2 linked regions of the Martelella mediterranea DSM 17316 genome follow. The protein of the gene in region 1 interacts with the protein of each later gene in a pairwise test. Links are inferred from orthologs where the notes say so. Each region holds a gene or a part of one and is shown on either strand. Other genes may lie near its edges. The genes, in order: Mame_RS08340 and Mame_RS07490.

What was found.
Region 2: the proteins of Mame_RS08340 (region 1) and Mame_RS07490 interact in binary tests that used the Escherichia coli proteins (3 or more experiments, as listed by UniProt). The link is inferred for Martelella mediterranea DSM 17316 from one-to-one orthologs.

Annotation. Positions count from the first base shown.
Region 1 is NZ_CP020330.1:1,786,424-1,796,818, forward strand. The notes cover bases 2,188-5,153. They hold Mame_RS08340 (TetR/AcrR family transcriptional regulator), read right to left. Parts: upstream 3,995-5,153; coding sequence 3,380-3,994; downstream 2,188-3,379. Other genes in these bases: Mame_RS08335 (zinc-binding dehydrogenase), read right to left, coding at 2,403-3,383; Mame_RS08345 (DEAD/DEAH box helicase), read right to left, coding at 4,289-5,153. Also shown: Mame_RS08325 (tellurite resistance TerB family protein), read right to left, coding at 1-754; Mame_RS08330 (alkaline phosphatase D family protein), read left to right, coding at 747-2,180; more of Mame_RS08345, read right to left, coding at 5,154-6,091; Mame_RS08350 (aminotransferase class V-fold PLP-dependent enzyme), read right to left, coding at 6,198-7,430; Mame_RS08355 (IclR family transcriptional regulator), read left to right, coding at 7,491-8,285; Mame_RS08360 (RidA family protein), read right to left, coding at 8,255-8,779; Mame_RS08365 (ABC transporter ATP-binding protein), read right to left, coding at 8,769-9,731; Mame_RS08370 (ABC transporter ATP-binding protein), read right to left, coding at 9,728-10,395. UniProt on the Escherichia coli protein: Involved in response to both electrophiles and reactive chlorine species (RCS). Represses the transcription of the nemRA-gloA operon by binding to the NemR box.
Region 2 is NZ_CP020330.1:1,607,016-1,617,268, forward strand. What follows is about bases 1,426-4,249. They hold Mame_RS07490 (3-deoxy-manno-octulosonate cytidylyltransferase), read right to left. Parts: upstream 3,280-4,249; coding sequence 2,572-3,279; downstream 1,426-2,571. Other genes in these bases: Mame_RS07480 (VOC family protein), read left to right, coding at 1,426-1,659; Mame_RS07485 (prephenate dehydratase), read right to left, coding at 1,700-2,575; Mame_RS07495 (c-type cytochrome), read left to right, coding at 3,478-4,249. Outside these bases: nudC (NAD(+) diphosphatase), read left to right, coding at 1-523; Mame_RS07475 (helix-turn-helix transcriptional regulator), read left to right, coding at 526-1,212; more of Mame_RS07480, read left to right, coding at 1,285-1,425; more of Mame_RS07495, read left to right, coding at 4,250-4,290; Mame_RS07500 (AEC family transporter), read right to left, coding at 4,547-5,491; Mame_RS07505 (FtsX-like permease family protein), read right to left, coding at 5,608-6,918; Mame_RS07510 (ABC transporter ATP-binding protein), read right to left, coding at 6,923-7,594; Mame_RS07515 (hypothetical protein), read right to left, coding at 7,622-8,077; Mame_RS07520 (alkaline phosphatase), read right to left, coding at 8,144-9,901; Mame_RS07525 (DedA family protein), read right to left, coding at 10,002-10,253. UniProt on the Escherichia coli protein: Activates KDO (a required 8-carbon sugar) for incorporation into bacterial lipopolysaccharide in Gram-negative bacteria.

The sequences.
Region 1 (10,395 bases):
CCTTGTCGTCGGCGTCGAGATCAGAGCCGTTGGCCGCCTCGAATATCTGCTTTTGTTCGTCGGCTCCGATATGACCATCGGCATTCGCGGCGGCAATCATCGAGCGGATGAGCGCCAGGGCGAAAGGCTTGTTGTCAGCTCCGAGCGAGGGCGCAAAGCGCGAACCCTCCTGCGGCACGTCCGTGGCGGTCGCGACCGGCGCCTGGTCGGCCTGCTGTCCAGCCTGCCAGTTCTGGTATGCCCGATGCGCCAGGGCGCCAAGCACGGCCGCACCGCCATAACCAAGCGCTCCTCCGGCCATCTTGCGTATCTTCTTGTTGCCAAGCATCACGCCCAACAGCCCGCCGGCCGCGAGGCCACCGAGCGCGCCGCCCGGCACGCCGATACCGCCGCCTTTTTGCGACTGCTGCGTGCCGCGACCGCCCAGAGCGCCGCTGATCAACCCGCCAATGCCATTGCCGCCCTGAGCTTGCTGCGTTCCTTGCGCGCCATGATACCCGCTTCCCAGCTTTGCAGCGGCGTCGGGGCCAAGAAACTGTTCGAGTAGTTTTTGCGGGTTCATGAAAAGCTCCTGTTTCTCAGAGTGGAGGTAAGTGCTAGCAAGTGTCTTCGCAAGATGCGAAGCTGCCGGGCCGGGCTGGCGTGGAATTCGCGGTTTCGCAGCACTGTCTTCGGCATGCCCGAAAGCGGCCTTGAATTCATGTTCCAGGATTTCGACTTCGTATCCGCAACAATATCGCGTGGAAATGGCCATTCACATTGCAGCCCCTATCGGTCCCGTTCTGTACCTTGATGATATCGAGAACGGCCACATGTGCCTTTCGGCCCTGTTCATCACGTCGAAAGACGGCGAGCCGTCGCCGATCAGGCTTGCGACGGGGGATGTGCACGCCGTCAGCCTCGCGCATTTCGAAAATGCCACTGTCTGGCGCGCGCGGTTTTCGCTGCCCGCCGACCGGTCGTCGGAATACGACTGGAACGGCGAAACCTACCGGGTCGCCGGCGACCTGACCGGTGATTTTCGCTTGGCCTATGTCTCCTGCAACGGAGAAGAAGTGGGCGACATGGCGCGCGAAGGTTCAGAGCGCAACGCCATGTGGAGCCGCCTGCGCGAAGCGCACCGGCGCCAGCCCTTCGCCCTCATGCTTCATGGCGGCGATCAGGTCTATGCCGACGAAGTCACCGAAGGCCATGCGTTGAGCGCGGACTGGCCCGATACGCTGCCGCGCGACCCCTCGCGCGCCGCGCTTGCCGATCTCGGCCACTATCTGCGCGAACGCTTTTTTGCGCGGTATGCCGCGCTCTATGACGCGCCGGAGCTGGCGTGGTTGGCCGCCCGCGTGCCCTCGCTGATGCAATGGGACGATCACGACATCTGCGATGGCTGGGGATCGTTACGTCGCTCCCGCACCTATTCTCCCGTCGGCCAGACCTTGTTTGCGGCCGCAAGGGAAAGCTTTCTGCTGTTTCAGCAAGCGGCCACGGAAGATGATTTTCCGGCGCGCTTTGCGGATCGGTCGGGCGCGCATATGGGGTGGAGCATTCACATGCCCGGCCTGCGCATCATCGCGCCAGATCTGCGATCGGAGCGTACGCGGCGCGATATCATGGGGCCGGGTGGCTGGGCAATGATGGAGGCGGAAGCGGTGCGGGACCTGCCGGGGCAGACGATCCTTATGTCCAGTGTCCCGCTGCTGGGGCCGCGTTTGTCCTTGCTCGAGGCCGGCATGATGGCCGTCCCGCGCATGCAGAAGTATGAAGACGACCTGCGCGACCAGTGGCAAAGCCGCGCGCATCGCGAGGAATGGCGGCGCATGCTGCTGCTGGTTCGCGATATGGCGCTGAAGGATCAGCACAATGTGGCCGCCATCTCGGGGGAAATCCACCTTGCCACCCGGGCGGTCATGGATATCGGCAACGGCCTGCATCTGCATCAGCTGGTGGCATCGGGGATCGCGCATCGTGCCCCGCCGAAAGCATGGGCGCGCGCTCTGGGCGCGTTGTCCTGGCTTGGCGAGAACCCGCTTCCCGACCATCCGATCCGCGTAGCATGCCTGCCCGGGCAGCGCGCACGCTATGTGGCCGAGCGCAACTATCTCGTCCTCGAGCGACAAGACAGCACCTGGCGCGCGTGGTGGGAGCTGGAAGTATCCGGAGCGACGCCGGCGCTCCAACTCTGAACAGCACCCATCGGGATCGCGGATCTGTGGGAGGGCAAGGTCACGCAATTCGGACCGACCGCCGAGGTTTACCGCCATCCCGCAGGCTTGGCTTCGCGTCGATACTCTATCTATTTGTTTTTACGCGCGTCCAGACGGAAGCCCGGCATCCATTTTTCCTGGAAGCGCTCGCGCTTTTTTTGGCCCGCCCCCGGATTTGCACCGAAGGCGTTGTCTCTTTGCTCACGGCTTCAGCATCACCTTGCCGGCCCGGCCGGGCGTCAGGCTTGCTTCCATCGCCTCCTTCACCTGGTCGAGCGCGAAGATGCCGCCGACATTAAGCGTCAGGACACCTTTTGCCGCGAGCGTGACCAGTTCGGTGATCAGGCGGATACGATTGTCGGGATCCATCTCGGCGCTGACGCGTGCTCCCCAGAAGCCCTTGACCGTGATCTGCTTCATGATCAGGGCGCCCGATGACAATGGCATCGGCGCGCCTGTGGCGGTTCCGAAAACCACCAGTTCGCCGTCGGATGCGAGGAGATCGACCAGATCTGCGGCGATATCGCCGCCGACGGAATCGATCGCTGAAATGGCGCGGCCTTCGCCTATGACCCTCTGCGCCTCGTCCTTCCAGTCATCGGTCGAAGTGGACACGACATTCTTCATGCCTTCGGCGCGAAGTTCCGCTGCGGCCTCGTCGCGCCGCACGAGGTTCAGAAGATGAATGCCGCGGGCCTCGGCCAGAATGGCCATGACCCGGCCGACAGCTCCATTGGCAGCCGTCTGGATGATCCAGTCGCCTTTCCCGGCCTTCAGCATGTCGAGCATCGAAATGGCGGAGAACGGCATGGCGATCAGCTGCGCGCCCATCTCGTCGGAAATCTGCTCGGGCAGCGGCAGCACGCCGGCAGCGGGCGCGATGAAGTGTTCTGCCCAGGTTCCGTGGACGCCTGCGATGGCGACACGCTTTCCGACAAGCGCCTTGTCGACGCCTTCGCCGACAGCGTCAACGAAACCTGCGGCTTCCGATCCGCCGATTGCGCCGGGCAGGGGCGGCTTGTAGCCGTAGTTGCCTCGAATCGTCCATAGATCGTGATTGTGGATCGGCGACAGCAGGGTGGCGACCCGCACCTCGCCTGCACCCGGTTCCGGCAGGGCAACCTCACGGGTTTCTATAACGTCTTTCGGTTCGCCAAAAACGTCGTGAACTGCAGCTTTCATTGGTTTTCTCCTTTGTGCGCGTCAGCGATCAGACGCGCCTGGGTATTGATTAGTGCCCGCTCCAGCGGGCGTTGATCAGCGGCGAGCTTTGAAAGGATCGCAGCACCCAGCCATTCGGCGTAGAGCGTTTCAGCCACTGCATCCGGATCGTCCTGCGGCAAAAGGGATCCGTCATGGGCGCCCTCCCACAGCAGGTCTGCCAGCATCGCAATCAGGACCTTTACGCCATTGTCGAGCACTTTGCGCATGCTCTCCGAGAGGTCGGCAACCTCGGCGCCGAGCTTGACCACGAGACAGGTGCTGACCAACCCCGCCTGACGTTCCTGGTCCAACCAGGCCGCGCAGAAGGTCATCAGCTTTTCCGCTGCCGTTCCATCCATCTTCATCAGGGCATCGAGGCGCGTCCGGTATTCCGCGACATAGTCCTGCAGCAGTGCCTCTCCGAAAGCCTCCTTTGACGGGAAGTAGTGGTAAAACGAACCCTTGGGGACGCCGGAGGCGTTGAGGATCAGGGACAGCCCGACAGCATTGAAGCCTCCCTTCGTCACCAACTGACGGCCTGTGGTGAGGATCTTCTGCCGGGTCTGATCAGACTTGCTTTGCTTTGTCATGAACCGCATATAGGAAATAATAGACCGGTCGTCTAGTAACTACGGACAAATATACGCCCTCGGCTTCTCGCATGTGGTCGGTTTCCAGGAGTTCAAAGTTGAGCGATATCATGACAACCGGGTCGCCGGTTCGTATCCCATCAAGACCTCACGCTGCCCTTCACCATGGACCATGTCCCTCAGGCTTAGCCGGCCTTTTCAAGGCAGCGTCACGCCTCCAAGCCGGACGTTGGGTCGGTCGCGCGTGGTTCGCGAACGCGGCCATGAAGGCGGGGCTGGGCCGAAACGCTCCGATCAGGCAGGGCGCTTCGGTTTGCGGCTCTTGTGTTTCGCGGTTTTGCCGCGGTCGGCCGACGGGGCCGGATGTTTGCGGGGCGGCTTGCCGTCCTGCTTGAATTTCTGTTTCACCTGTCTCGGCTTTTCGCGCATCTCGCCGGCCGGCGCAATCATGATCCCTCTTTCGAGACTGCCTGGCTGCCTGATCTGTTTCGCATAACCGGCGGCCTTGTCGGCGGAGATTTCGAAACGGGTTTCGGTGTCGTCGATTTTTATCTTGCCGACATCGCGCTTGGTCACGCCGCCTGCGTTGCAGATCATCGGCAGCAGGAATTTCGGATCGGCGCGCTGCTTGCGCCCGAGCGAGATGGTGAACCATACGCCGTCCTGCAGGTCCGGGCCGCGCGGTTCTCGAACCGACGCTTGTTTGTCTGCGGACCGGCGGTCGCGACCCGGCGTCTTGCTGTCGAGCGTTTCCACGGGCAGCGGCACGAGCTCCTCGGGAACGGGGTTTGCGGCCAGTTGCTGGCGCAGATATGCGGCCGCGATGCGCTCGGGCCCCACCCGGTCCAGCAATTCGGCCACGAATTCCACTTCCTCTCCGTTGGGCGGCGCGGCAGAGGCGGCCGCATCGATGATCCGTCGGCGGTAGCGCGCCTCGATATCGGCGATGCCGGGCGCCGCACGGGTGGTTGCCGTCAGCTTCGCCAATGCAAGCACGCGCCGAACCGCGCCCCGTCTGTTTTCCGGAACGATCAGCACGCAGATGCCCTTTCGGCCGGCGCGGCCGGTCCGGCCGGAGCGATGCAGCAGCGTCTCCGGATTGCTCGGCACGTCGGCATGGACCACGAGGTCGAGGTTCGGAAGGTCGATGCCGCGCGCCGCGACATCGGTCGCAACGCAAACACGCGCGCGCCCGTCGCGCATCGATTGCAGCGCATTCGACCGTTCCGATTGCGCCATCTCACCCGAAAGCGAAACCACCGCGAAGCCGCGATTTGCCAGCCGCGCCGTCAGATGGCGGACCGCTTCGCGTGTGTGGCAGAACACCAGCGCGCTTGCGCTGTCGGTATCGAGCAACGTGTTGATAATGGCGTGTTCGCGCTCGTCGCGCCGCACCAGCATCACCTGGTATTCGATGTCGGCATGCTGCGCGGTGGACGCCGTCGTCTCGATGCGCACCGCGTTTTTCTGGACGGTCCTGGCCAGTTCGGCGATGCCGCGCCGCACGGTCGCCGAAAACAAGAGTGTGCGGCGCTCCTCAGGCGCGGCGCCGAGGATGAATTCCAGGTCGTCGCGGAAACCGAGATCCAGCATCTCGTCGGCTTCGTCGAGCACCACGGCGCGAATGGCGCCGAGGTCCAGCGCGCCCCGCATGATGTGATCACGCAGCCGTCCGGGCGTGCCGACGACGATATGGGCGCCACGGTCGAGCGCGCGGCGTTCATTGCGCATGTCCATGCCGCCCACGCAGGTGGCAATCCTGACCTCAGCCGCCGCATAGAGCCATTCGAGCTCCTTTTGGACCTGAATGGCAAGTTCGCGCGTCGGCGCGATGACCAGACCGAGCGGCGCGGCGGCGGCATCGAACCGCGCGCCGTTTCCAAGCAGCGTCAACGCGATGGCGATGCCGAAGGCGACCGTCTTTCCCGAACCCGTCTGCGCCGAGACCAGGAGATCGGCGTCACCGTGATCTTCATTCGTCATCGCCATTTGAACCGGCGTCAGCGCGCTGTAGCCTTTCGCCGCGATGGCGGAGGCAAGGGCCGGATGGATCGCGGCAAACGGGGATTTGGCGTTGGTATCGGTATTCGGGGTCATGGGCACCACCTTTGTGAGCCGCCGAATAACATCATGTGTGCGCTCTGGATAGCAATAGTTTGCCGAATTCCGCGCCCCTTGGAGCGCTCGCTGATGAAGACATGCTTCAGCCGTTGCCAAGCCAGCGCAGATAGCCATCCGTGCCGCCGTTGCGGGCGGAGGCGAGCGCTTCTTCCGGGTCGATCCCCTCCCACGCGCCGCGCGAGATTTCATCCCTGAGCGCTTCGGCGACGAGTTCGGCGTGGCCCGGCAGAAGATTGCAGGGATCGAGCTGGAAGTATCCGAGCTCGGCCTCGTGGCCGCGCACGATGATGGCCGGATCGCGTCTGCCGAGGGCGGCCGTTATCACGGGAGCGCCCGCGCCGGCCTTGTCCGGATCGACGTCGACCTGCAGCCGTTCCAGCGGATTGCCGGTCGGGTCGGGGACGCGATAGGCGGAAATGCCGGGGAGATCGCTGAGCGCCTCGCGCCAGAGTTCGAGCGCCGCTGTCTCCCGCGCGCGGATCGCCGCGTGGTCGCGCTTCATCCAGGCCCGCATGGCGGCGATCGCGCCCATGATGCTTTCCTTGCCGATCTTCATGCCGCGGCCAATGCCGATATTCTGCAGATAGCAGGCCCGCACAAGATCGCGCCGGCCGGCGATGATGCCCGAGGTCGGGCCGCCGAGGAACTTGTGGCCGGAATAAATGACCAGGTCCGCGCCCTTCTCGAGAAAGCCACGCAGATCATATTCCGAGGCCGCATCGACGATCACCGGCACGCCCTTTTCATGGGCAAGCCGCGCGAAGCGTTCGAACGGGATCTGGCCGTAATGCACCACGTGATGCGACACCACGTAAAGCGCGGCCGCGGTGTTCTCGTCGAGAACCGCGGAAAGCTGAAAGTCCTTGCACAGCGTCGCCGTGCCGGCGATACGGACATTCGCGCCGGCAAGCGCGACCCCGGTCGTGATCGAGGACCCGTATTCGCACAGATGTCCCATCTGCACCGCGACCCCCGACTTCGGGCCGGGGTTGAGAGGCAGCGCCTCGACCCGCGCCGGGTCGAGGCCGGTCATGCAGGCCGCCACCGCAAGCGATATGCCGGCCCCCGCCGAAGCCGTCAGACAGCCCGCCTCGGCGCCGGTCAGTTCCGTAATCGTCCTGCTGGCGAGCGCCTGCAATTCATGCATGTCGACGAAACGCTCGGTGGCGGCGGCCGTCTCGCGCGAGACCTCCGGGGCGGGCGCAACCGAGGCGCCGAGCCCCGTCATCGTGCCGGCGACGTTGACGACGCGCCGGAAGCCGTTTTCGTCGTGCCAGCGCCAATCCGGCGTTTTGGAGGGTTGGTCATTGCCCATTGAAAAATACTCCATAATTATGAAATAAGATGACGTCAATCAAGGAAGGTCGGAACTGGAATGCAAGACACCAGCAAAGCGCCGCGCTCGCGCACCAGCGGTATCGACAGGACGCTGCAGATCATGGATATCCTGCTCGACTACAGGCGTCCCATGACCGCCTACGAACTTGCCAAGAGCGCCGCCGCGCCGGTTTCCACGATCTACCGACTGATCGATGAACTGGTCGAACGCGGCATGTTGAGCCGGACGTCCGAGAGCCTTGTCTGGTTCGGACCGCGGCTGATGCATTACGGCCTTGCCTACCGCTCGCGCATGAACATGTATGTCGAGGCCGAGAAGGAAATGCTCGCGCTCAGCCGGCGAACCGGCGAGATGGTTCAGGTCTGCGCCCGCGACGGCGGCATGATGGTCGTCATCGGCATGGCCGAGGGCGAGGGCCACTTTCGCGTGACCTCCGATGTCGGCACCCGCGTTCCGCTGAACTGGACCGCCTCGGGCCTGCTTCTGCTCGGCCACCTCGGTCCCGCCGAACGCACCGCCGCCTTCGCCGAAAGCGCCCGTCCCTCCAACACCGGGCTTGCCGAAACCGATCCGGAAGCTCTTTCCGAGCGCAGCCGCAAGGACTTTCTCGAAGGGCTTTCGGTGCAGTCGGGCAGTTCCGAGGAGGGCGTGGTCTGCATCGCCGCCCCCATCCGCGACGCTGACGGCGCCTGCCAGCTCACCATGTCCGTGGTCATGCCGCGCCACCGGCTCGAGGAGAAGTTCGACAGCATTTCCGTGCAGGTGCGCGAGGCCGCAAAACTTGTCGAGCGCGCTGTGGGTCATAGGACGTCCGCCATTGTTCCGGCTTGAAGGCCGTCCGCATCGATTTCGAAGATTGCCTCGATCTCGACCGTGATCTGGTTGGGCAGCGAGCCCACGCCAAACGCGGAGCGCGAGTGAATACCGGCCTGTCCGAAGATGGGGGCGAGCAGATCCGAGGCGCCGTCGATGACATAGGGGTGGCGCGAAAACTCCGGCGTCGCGTTGACGAGGCCAAGCAGCTTCACCACGCCTCTCACCCGGTCGAGCGAGCCGTCGCAAAACGCGCGCAGGGCGGTCAGGATGTTGATCGCGACGAGTTCGGCATGTTCGCGCGCCTCTTCCGCCGAAACGGTATCGCCGACCTTTCCGGTCATGAGCGTGCCATCGGCGAGCACGGGCCCCTGACCGGATACGAACAGCAGGTTGCCGGACCGGCGCACGTTGCAGAACGAGCCGACCGGCCGGGGCGGATCCGCCGGGAGCGCGAGGCCGGATCGGACGAGCCTCGCCTCGGGCGATTCCCGCAAATTATCAATTTTCACCAATTGCCTCTATTCTCTTGCAGTGACTGTAATGACCCGCGGAAACCGCCACGGGCGAGGGAATGCCGGCGGCACAGATCTCGCGGGCGTGCGCGCATCGGGTCCGAAAGACGCATCCGGATGGCGGCGACATCGGACTGGGGATATCGCCCTTGAGAACCTCCCGGTTGCGCGCAGCGCCAGGCCGCGGCATCGGAATTGCCGAGTTCAGCGCCAGCGTGTAGGGGTGGCGCGGACGTTCGTGGATATCGGCGGCGGGACCGATTTCCATCAGCCGGCCCAGATACATGACCGCGACCTGATCGCAGAGATAGTCGACCACCGACAGGTCGTGGGCGATGAACAGCATGGTCAGGTTGCGCCGTTCGCGCAGATCGAGCAGCAGATTGAGCACCTGCGCCTGGATCGACACATCGAGGGCGGAGACGCTCTCGTCGGCGACGATGAATTCCGGCTCCAGCGCGAGCGCGCGGGCAATGCCGATGCGCTGACGCTGGCCGCCCGAGAATTCGTGCGGATAGCGCCGCATGTGGTCGGCGCTGAGACCGACCTCCTCCAGAAGCGAAGCCACTTTATCGCGGCGGGTGCGCCGCGAGCCGATGCCATGTGCGACGAGACCTTCGGCAATGATCGCCTCGACCGAAAGCCTGGGGTTGAGGGAAGAAACCGGGTCCTGAAACACCATCTGCATGCGCCGCCGCATGGCCCTCAGATCGCCGGCCTTCAGGCTGTTGAGGTCGCAGCCGTCGAAAACCGTGCTGCCCGATGTCGGCTCGATCAGCCTGAGCAGGCTGCGTCCGAGCGTGGACTTCCCCGAACCGCTTTCTCCGACCAGCCCCGTTATCGACCCCTTCGGGATATCGAAGCTGACGTCGTTGACGGCATAGACCGGGTCGCTCGCGGGGCCGAACGTCTTGGTCATGTTGCGAATGCTGATAAAGGGTTCAGTCATGGCGCCTCAACACCTTCAAGGATGCAGGCGGCGAGATGGTCGGGCGCCTTGCGCGTCAGCGCCACCGGCTCGCGACAGCGCGGCTCGGCATAGCCGCAGCGCGGCGCGAATGCGCATCCCGGCGGCAGGCTGGCAAGCGGCGGAACGGAACCCGGAATCGGCACCAGCCGCTCGCCGCGGCGGCGCCACGGCCCCGGTATCGAGGAGAGAAGCCCTTTTGTGTAAGGATGCCGGGTGTCGTTGAAGAGTGCGTCAACGCCGGCCTGCTCGACCACCCCGCCGGCATACATGACCGCGACATCGTCCGCCATCTCGGCCACCACGCCCATGTCATGGGTGATGAACAGGATCGACATGCCGAAATCCTTCTGCAACTGCCGCATCAGGTCGAGGATCTGCGCCTGGATCGTGACATCGAGCGCGGTCGTCGGCTCATCGGCGATCAGCAGCGAAGGCTTGCAGATCATCGCCATGGCGATCATCACGCGCTGGCGCATGCCGCCCGAGAGTTCGTGGGGGTAGCTGTCCATCCGCCGCGCGGCTTCGGGGATCTCGACCAGTTCCAGCATTTCGATCGTGCGCCTGCGCCGCGTCGCCGCGTCCATGGTCTCGTGCAGGAGCAGCATCTCGCCGATCTGGTCTCCGATCGTGAACAGCGGGTTGA
Region 2 (10,253 bases), 180 kb from region 1 along the record:
TGACAATCACCGCTTCTGCGGCCGCTGCGGTTCGCCGTCGAAGTCGGCCGCCGGCGGGTTTCGGCGCGAATGCACGGCCTGCGGCAACATGATGTTTCCGCGCACCGATCCGGTGGTGATCATGCTGATCGTGGATGAGGCCGGCGACCGTGTTCTGCTGGGGCGCAGCCCGCATTTCCCGGCCGGCCGCTATTCCTGCCTCGCCGGCTTTCTGGAGCCCGGCGAGACCGTCGAGGACGCGGTGCGGCGCGAGACGCTGGAGGAATCCGGCATCCGCGTCGGCGCGGTGCGCTATCATGCCTCCCAGCCCTGGCCGATGCCGCATTCGCTGATGCTCGGCTGCTACGGCAAGGCGGAAAACTTCGATATCAGCCCGGATGACGCCGAGCTTGAAGACTGTCGCTGGTTTTCCCGCGACGAGCTTGCCGCAATCGTTGACGGCACGCATCCAGACGGCATCAACGCGCCGCCGGATGGCGCGATCGCCTTCCGGCTGGTGCGCGATTTCCTCGACTGGAAATAGCGGTGGCCGGCTCGCGCTCGGAACGGCTGCTGGCGCTCTTGCAGGTGCTGCGCGGCCATCGCTATCCGGTTTCAGGCAGCAGCCTTGCCGATGAGCTCGGCATCAGTCTCAGAACACTCTACCGCGATATCGCGAGCCTGAGGGCGCAGGGCGCGGCGATCGAAGGCGAGGCGGGCGTCGGCTATGTGCTGCGTCCGGGCTTCCTGTTGCCGCCGATGATGTTCTCGCAGGAGGAGATCGAGGCGCTGGTGCTCGGCAGCCGCTGGGTGGCGAGATCCACCGATGCCAAGCTTTCCGAAGCCGCCGCGGCCGCCCTTGCCAAGATCACGGCCGTGCTACCGCCTGCGCTCTGCGATGCGGTGGATGAAACGGCGCTGATCATCGGTCCGCGTGCGCTTGTCGAGGAGAAGGCCGATATCCCGGCGCTTCGAAGCGCGATCCGCCATGAGCGAAAGCTCGAGATCGGCTACAGCGATGAGGCCGGCGCGATCACCCGCAGGATCATCTGGCCGTTCGGCCTCGCCTATTTCGAGAGCGTGCGTGTGGTTCTCGGCTGGTGCGAGTTGCGTCAGGATTTCCGCCATTTCCGCACCGACCGGATCGCAAGCATGACGGAGCCCGGCGAGCGCTACCCGAAACGCCGCGCGGCGCTGCTGGCCGAATGGCGGCGAACGATGAATTATACGTGAAGGCTGCTGACAGAACCTGTCACCGGCAGGCCTTAAGGCTCTCCTCGTTCCCGCAAACGAAGGAGAAACCCAATGACCGCACTTCCTTTCAACCTTGTCGTTCTCTATGTCGAAGACCCGAAGGCGAGCGCTGAGTTCTACGCCGACTTTCTCGGATTGAAGCCGATGGCGCTTTCCGACGGCTTTTCATCGCTCACCACCGATGCCGGCATGACGCTCGGCCTGTGGCGCAAGTCGACGGCCCATCCGCCGGCGGAAGGCGGTCCGGGATCGGTCGAAATCGGCATCATGGCGGCTGATGAGGGCGGCGTGGAGGCGTTGTATGACCGCGTGAAAGCGGACGGGATGACCGTCATTCAGCCGCTGGTCACGGCGGCGTTCGGCCCGACATTCGTGATCACCGATCCAGACGGTCACCGCATTCGCGTGTGCCAGCCGGATAACTGAGGCCAAAAGCCCCGGGCGGCAGCCGTCCGGGGCCTGGCGGCTACGAAATGTCGTCCAGCGACTGCAGGTGACGGCGCATTGGGTGGCCTTCATAGACGCCCAGGATGCGCACCTTCTCGGTGAAGAATTCGAGTTCCTCCAGCGCTCGCGCCACGGCCGAATCGTCCGGATGCCCCTCGATATCGGCATAGAACTGGGTGGCGATGAACTTGCCGCCGATCTGGTAGCTTTCCAGCTTGGTCATGTTGATGCCGTTGGTGGCAAAACCGCCAAGCGCCTTGTAGAGCGCGGCCGGAATATTGCGGACGTTGAAGATGAAGGTGGTGACGATCGTGCGGTCTTCGCCGCCCGGCTCCGCTCGCTTCGTCTTGTCGGACAGAATCACGAACCGCGTGATGTTGCTCTCGCTGTCCTCGACGTTCTCGGCCAGGATATCGAGCCCGTAAAGCGAGGCGGCAAGGCGCGGGGCCAGCGCCGCCATGGAACGGTCGCCCTTTTCCTTCACCAGCATGGCAGCGCCCGCCGTATCGCCGGCGATTACCGCGTTCCACTTGTTGCGGCGGATGATCTTTCGGCACTGGCCGAGCGCGTGGATGTGGCTGTGAACGGTCTTGATATCATCGAGCTTCACGCCCGGCAGCGCCATCAACTGGAAGCGGATCGGCATGAAATATTCGCCGATGATCGACAGGTGCGAATCGGGGAGCTGGTAATGGATATCGGCGACGCGGCCAGCGAGCGTGTTCTCGATCGGGATCATCGCCAGATCGGCATCGCCGTTCTCGACCGCCAGGAACGCATCCTCGAAGGTCTTGCAGGGCAGCGGCTCCATGTCGGGATACATGTCCCGGCAGGCCATGTCGGAATTGGCGCCGTATTCGCCCTGGAACGAGATGCGGTTGGTTTTCATGATCATGAGGTGACACCTTCCAGAATGCGGCGCGCCTTTTCGAGGTCCTCGGCGGTATCGACGCCGAGCGGCACGGTCGTGACGATCTCGGCATCGATGCGCATGCCGGCTTCCAGCGCACGCAACTGCTCCAGCTTCTCGCGCCCTTCCAGCGGCGAGACCGGCAGCGAGACGAAGCGCTCGAGGGCGGCGCGCCGATAGGTATAAAGTCCTATGTGGTGGTAGAGCGGGCCCTCGCCCCAAGGGGCGGTCGCGCGGGTAAAGTAAAGCGCGCGCAGCCTTGTGGGCCCGACCGGTGAGCCGACGAGCTTGACCACCTGCGAGGCGGTCTTTTCGGCCTCGTCGGTGATCTCGACCGTTAGCGTCGCGATATCGACCGCGGGTTCGGAAAGCGGGGCCAGCGAAGCCTTGATCAGCGCCGGGTCGAGGGTCGGCAGGTCGCCCTGGACGTTGACGACCAGTTGGGCGCGGCCGTCGGGATCGACCTTGCCGAGCGCCTCGTGGATACGGTCGGAACCGGACTGGTGCGCCATGCCGGTCATCACCGCCTCGAATCCGGCCGCCTCGACGGCCTCGAAAACGGCGGCGTCATCGACGGCGACGACCACGCGGCCCATGTCTGATTCGCGCGCGCGTTCGGCGACATGGACGATCATTGGCCGGCCGGCGATATCGGCCAGCGGCTTGCCGGGGAGGCGGCTGGAGGCCATCCGGGCGGGAATAAGAATGATCGTTTCATCGGATTTGTCGATCGCCACTTGCAAGCTCTCCGTTAATTTGCCACTGACAGTCTGACGGGCCGGTGTGCATGCCGATGCGGCGTTGCATCGCGGCATCAAAAGACATAGGTTCTGCAAGAATGCAAGGTGTCCGGTAGAGAGGCTGGACGGAAGGGGAGCGGCAACGCAATGAAATTCAATCTCAATATGGTCCTCGCGGCCCTGTTGGGGACGGTCTTCGTCCTGATGACGGTATCTTTCATCTCAGAAGCGATCTTCGACCCGCACCATCCCGAAAAGGAAGGTTTCGTCATCGAGGTTGCCGAGACCCCGGGCGGCGGCGCTCCCGTTGCCGAGGAAGAGACGCCGATCGCCGTTCTGCTCGTCGATGCCAATGCCGAAGCCGGCGAGCGCGTTTTCAAGCGCTGTCAGGCCTGTCACACCGACACCGAGGGCGGGCCCAACAAGGTGGGTCCGAACCTCTGGGACGTCGTTGACCGCCCGATCGCCAGCCATGAGGGTTTTTCCTATTCCGCCGCGATGCAGGATTTTTCCGAGGGCGGCAGCAAGCTGTGGACCTATGAGAACCTGAACGTCTTCATCAAGGCGCCGAAGAAGGATGTCCCGGGCACGGCCATGGGCTTTGCCGGTCTTTCCTCCGACAAGGATCGCGCCGACCTGATCGCCTATCTCAGCACCATGTCGAACGATCCGGTGCCGTTCCCCGAGCCGCCGGCCGAGGACGATGCCGCAGCGGCCGAAGATGGCGCGGCGACCGACGACGGCGCGGCAACCGGCGACGGAGCAGGCGAGGCCGGTGAAGGCGCCGAGGCATCGCCGTCACAAGGCAGCGAGCCGGCCCCCGCGGCAACGGATGAGGCTGCCGGCGATGCCGATGCGGGCCCTGCCAACCCGCAAGGCACGACGGCCGAACCCACCGACAACCCCGAGGCCACGCCGCCCGGCGCCGCCGATGTCGAGCAGCCTGAAAAGAGCGAATAAATGAAACGGGGCTTCGGCCCCGTTTTCTGTTGCTGGCAAACGTCTCCCCATATTCTGCGTCATCCTCGTGCTTGACACGAGGATCCAGGCCACCCGGCAGCGGCCTTGTAAATCGTTGCAAACGCAGTGATTCAAGCCGCCTGGATGCTCGGATCAAGTCTGAGCATGACACAAGAACGAACGACAGATGACAGACGATGGGCAAAGCTCGTCGCTTTGCAGATCGGGCTTTGTCCCGCTTTCATCAAGGCAAAAATCAATACCCGAGCAGCAGCACCCAAAGACTGACGGTCACCACGCCGAGGAGCGTGGTCAGCGTTATGGTGGAGGCGGCGATGTTGCGGCCGGCGCCGAACTGATCGGCAAGCAGGAAGGCGTTGACGCCCGCCGGGCAGGACGCGCCGAGCACCAGCCCGGCCATGATCGGCTGCGGCAGGCCGAAAGCGTGCGAAAGCGCGAAGACCAAGGCCGGCAGCAGGGCGAGCTTGATGACGGTGATCGCGGAGAAAAGACCGGCATTGCCCGCCACCTTGTATTGCGCAAGCGTCATCCCGATCGAGACCAGGGCCACGGGCGCTGCGATGCCGGCGAGCATCGAGATGACGGTCGCAAGCGGTCCCGCCGGTTGCAGACCGGTGAGATTCATCGCCGCGCCGATGATGAGGCCGATCACCAGGGGGTTGGTCGCAAGATTGTAGCCGACGGTGGCGGCGAGGCGGGCCGGGTCGCTGGTCGCGCCGCCCTCGCGCGCCTTCGCGCGTTCGGCCAGCACCGTGGCGGTTACCATCAGCACCGGCATGTGGATCGCGAGCACGATTGAAAGCGCCACCAGCGCGGTTTCACCCGCCACATGGCTGACAAGCGGAATGCCGAGCAGGGCCAGATTGGAAAACGTGCCGGAAAGCCCGATGATGACGGCGGAGACGCGGTCCCGGTTGAACACGAAACGGGAAACCATGGCGGCGGCGATCCAGGCAATCGCCACGCTGGCAAAATAGACACCCCAGATACGCAACGGGTCGGCGCCGGTGAAATCCGCGTTGGCGATGGTGCGCATCAGCAGCACCGGCAGGCCGATCCGGTAGACGAAGCCTGAAAGCACGCCGGCGCTTTCGGCCGGCAGATAGCGGACCTTGACGGCGACCCACCCGATCAGGATGAGGGCGAAGATCGGGATGACGCTGTTGAATATTTCTTGCATGGCGGGCTTTCAGGCGGGCGGCGCGGCTCGTGCCGCGTGTTCCCGAAACTGTTCCCCGCCGCGACCGGTGTCAAGGTCGCCAGCCCGTCGGATGGCCTTCAATCGCTCCCGCCGCGTCAGCTTTTCAGGGCGGCCGCCGGTGACTGGCGATAGGCAATCAGCGCGGGCAGGGCGGAAAGTACGGCTGCGACCGCAATCAGCACGGCGGCGGAGCCGAGATCGGCGCGCGTGAACTCGACCGGAAGCGACACGCCGCGCTCCGCCGTGATCGACCGCGCGATCGCGAGCGCCGCCGCAAGGCCAGCCGCATAGCCGAGCGCGATGCCGAGTGCCACCAGCAGGAAGAGCTCGCCCCAGACGATCGTGAACACCGCCCCGCGTGGCGCGCCGAAAGCGCGCAATGCCCCGATCTCGCGCCGGCGCTGGGACACATGAATGACGGTGACCAGCATCAGCGCCGCGGCGACCAGCACCTGCGCGCCCGCCGCAATCGCCGTCAGCACCTGTTTGGCGTCGCCGAGCGTGGCGTAGAGTTTGGTCAGCACCTCCGCCGGGAAGACGGCGAGCGTCTGATCGCCCCGGTAGTCCTGCCGCAGCTTATAGGCATCGGCGATCGATTTCGGCTTCACCAGGATCGCGGGCAGGCCGGGCGTTTCGCCTTCATGCCAGTGCTCGTCAACAGGTGTTGCGGGGTCGATATGATGATGGTCTTCTTCATGCCCCGCCTCGTCGTGATCATCGTGGGCGGCGTGTTCGTGGTCGTCCGCCTGCTCGTCATGATCATGGCCGGCCGCCTCGTGATCATGGCCGTCGGCCTCGTGCGCTTCCATGCCGTGGATTTTCCAGACCGCCTCGATCGGCACGAAGATGGCGCGGTCCCATGGCGTTCCGGTCGGGTCGGCCCGGCCGGTGACGGTATAGGCGAGTTCGTCATGGGTATGGCCGCCGGTCTCGACCGTGCCGTGCATCGGCTTGATCGTGTCGCCGATCGCAAGATCGACCGCCGAGCCGGTCACCGCCTCGCCCAGATGGGTGAAATTGTCGCCTTGGGAAAAGCCGGGCGTCGTGTTTTCGATCAGCTCTGATGTGGTGCCGACGATCGGGTAGCCTTCATAGGAATCGCCGAAGCCGATTGGCGCGGCCCAGGCCACGCGGGGGTCCGCCTGAAGGTCGGGCAGGATGTCGCCGTCCATCAGCGGCAGGTCGGCGGCCTGCAGGAAGACCGAGGAGAGCACGAGCTGGGTTTCGCTGCCGGGCGCGCCGATCACCAGATCGAATTTCTCCGAGGCCCGGGCGCTGCCAAGCCTCAGCGCCCGCTCTTCCAGCGTCACGGCGACGCCAAGCGCGGTTGCCAGCATGATCAAAATGACGATGACGATGGAACCGGCCCAGAGACGTTTGAGATCTGCGAGGATGAAACGGAACATGGGGTCAGCCTCTCTTCTCGTCGCTGGCGATGACGCCGGCAAGCAACGATATCTCGCGCGTCAGCGGCGCGATCAGCCGCTGGTCATGGGAAACGACGATCAGCGTGGCGCCCTCGGCGAGTTCCAGCAGCAGGCTCCCGACAGTCTCGCCAGATGCGGCGTCGAGGCTTGCCGTCGGCTCGTCGGCGACGATGATGCCGGGCTCGCGCAACAGCGCGCGGGCAACGGCCACGCGCTGCATTTCGCCGCGCGACATCGTGCCGGTCTTCTGGTCGTGACGGGAAAGGCCGACGCGCTCGAGCAGGTCGTGCGCGCGCTTTATGCGCTCCGTGCCGGCGGCGCGGGCAAGCCTTGCCGGCAGCAGCACGTTGTCGAGCGCGGAAAGGGCCGAAAACAGATGGAAATCCTGCATGATCAGGCCGATATTCTCGCCGCGAAACCGGTCGCGCCGGCTTTCCGACAGCGCGGAAAGCTCGGTCTCGCCCCAGCGGGCGCTGCCATGGGTGAGCCGCTCCAGCCCGGTGATGATGTTGACGAAGGTGCTCTTGCCGGAACCCGAGGGGCCGGTGATCGCGACCCGCTCGCCGGCGGCGATATCGAGCTTGGGGATCGTCAGTACCGGACTGTCGAGGCCCGGGAAGGTGACGGCGATATCGTTGAGCGAGAGAGGCAGCATCGTGACTGACCTTTCGGGTATGTCGTTTCAGACCTTGCTGTAGCGCGCGCCGCGCAGGCGCAGCTGGCTGACAAAGCCGGTCTCGGGGTCCACCCAGGAGCCGCTTTCGAGCGTGCCGGTCACCTCGATCATCTGGTTGGGCTGGGTGAATGTCTGCTTGCGGTCGAGATAGACGACCATGATATTGTCCGGCCAGTCGGCATCCGACGAGCAGAACGGGCAGAGCGCCATCGGGATTTCCGACAGCACGAAGAATTTCGCTTCCGCCTTCAGCGGCGGGGCCATGAAGCCGCGAATCGAGACCTTCTCTCCCGTCAGTTGTTTCACCTTGTCGGAGAACTTCAGGCCGAGCGGACTGAAGGAGCCGTAAAGATCGTCGAAGGACAGTTCGTCGGCTGCAAAGGCGGGGCGAAAGGCAAGGCCGAGGCCGAGCGCGCCGAAGGCGGCTAGCAGGCTGCGGCGGGAAAGGGACAGAGCGGTCATCGGATCAAATCTCCTGGCAGGAGAGGACCGGGCGAAAGCCGCCCGGTCCCGACTTGGAAAAGAAGCTTACTGCTTCTGGCTGGAACCGAGAGCGAAGGCGTCGGCCAGCACGCCGTATACGTCGGACTGTTCCATATAGCCCTTGAAGCCGTCGGCGCCGGGGCCGGTGGCCTGCAGCAGGACGTCATCGACGGCGTGAACGCCGGTCGAGGCGTCATAGGGCAGGTTGCCGGTGCGCAGAACCGCGCCGGGGACATCCTTGTAGGCTTCGTTGGCGACGTAGCGGCCGTTCTCGTCCTTCACGGCCGGCTCGAACGGACCGTCCATCTTCGGGCGGAAGGTCTCGTAATAGTCGGGGAAGTTGTTGGCGAACATGGCGAGGCGGCGGGACACGTCGATCTGGTCCGGATAGCCGTCGCCGTTTTCATCCGTATAGTTCGGGAAGCCGGCGTCGTCATAGGTCATGACCTTGTTGCGCATTTCGTCCGCCTGGACCTCGTCGTCGATCGTGCCGATCACCGAGACGCCGTGGGTATGGTCGCCGGTGACGACGATCAGCGTGTCCGGATTGGAATTCATCCATTCCATCGCGGCGCCGACGGCCTGGTCGAACTCGATCATGTCGATGGCGGCGCGGTCCCAGTCGAGCGGATGCGACATCTTGTCGACATTGGCGGCTTCAACCATCAGGAAGAAGCCTTCCGGGTTCTTCGAAAGCTGGTCGATGGCGGCCGTGGTCATATCCACGAGGCCGGGCTGGCTCGGGAACTTGTCGACGCTGCCCTTCTTCAGGAATTCGCGGTCGAGCGTCGAATCCATGTTGCCGGTGTGGAACAGGCCGAGCAGCTTGCCGTCTTCCGGCTTCTCGGCGGAGGCCAGTTCGTCGGCGGAGGTGACGACGGTGTAGCCGGCCTCTTCGAACATGGCGATGTAGTCATTGTCGTCCTTGCGCTTGGAACCGGCGACATCGGACTTCAGGAAGTAGGCGGAACCGCCGCCGAGGACGACTTCCGGCTGGACGTCGTAGAACATGCCGACGATCTCGGCCTTGTCGCCGCGAAGGCGGGTATGGGCGACGACGGCGGCCGGCGTCGCGTCTTCGATTTCGGCGGTGGAGACAACGCCGATCGACTTGCCGGTCTGGCGGCGCAGCGCCTCGGCAATGGTTTCGACCTTCGGGTCGTCCAGGCTGTCCGGCGTGCGGTCGGCATAGACGCCGAGCGCGTTCACGCGGGTCTTGTGGCCGGTCATGTAGGCCGACATGGTGTTGGCGGAATCGGTCGCGATCGAATGGGTCGAGGAGGTGCCGATCGTGGCCATGTTGTCGAGGTCGTCCATGTTCAGGCGGCCGTCGGCCTTGCCCTCGGTCATGCCCTTGGACATGATGCGGGCAGCCGTGCGGTGACCCATGGACATGCCATCGGCGACGAAGAAGATGATGTTCTTGGCCTTCGGCATTTCAGGCGTGTCATAGACGGTCCAGGTGACGGTCTTTTCCTCGTCGCCGGCCTTGACGGCAACGGTGTAGTCGCCGGCGTCGGCAAGGGCGAGATCACGCAGGATCAGGGCCGAGCCGAGGCTCTCGTCATTCTTGCCCTTTTCATCGGTGACGAATTCGGCTTCCTGGCCGAAGACTTCGGCATAGGGCTTGCCATTGACGGTGACGTCGATATCGCCGGCGTCATAGACCGCGTCGAGTTCGACCTTGAAGTCGAACGGCGAGGACGCCAGAACGGTGGCGCGGTCGAGCGGATAGATGGTTGCGGCATTGGCGGCACCTGCAAGGCAGGTGGCGGCGGCGAGTAGTGCGAGACGGGCGCGCATGGGAACCTCTTTGAAAGAGCGTCGGGAAGGGTTAGTGCGCTTCCGCGATAGTCCCGCCAGATAACAATCCGATGACGTTTTTGCTGCGGTTTGATGAACCTCAGTTGCGGCTTCGCCGCCCGCGCGGTTTCAGGTAACGCTTGCGCCTTCGCTTCTTGAGAGAGAAGTGCAGGACGCGGGTGATATACCAGAACAGCGCAAGCGAAATCACGCCGGCGGCGAGAAAGCCGGTGGCATTGCCGGCGACATGCGCGACGGCGATGATGTTGCGGGAGAACATGAAGCCGAGCAGGTTATAGGTCGACACCCAGACGGTCTGGCCGCAGATGGCGGCGATGGTAAAGGCGCGCCA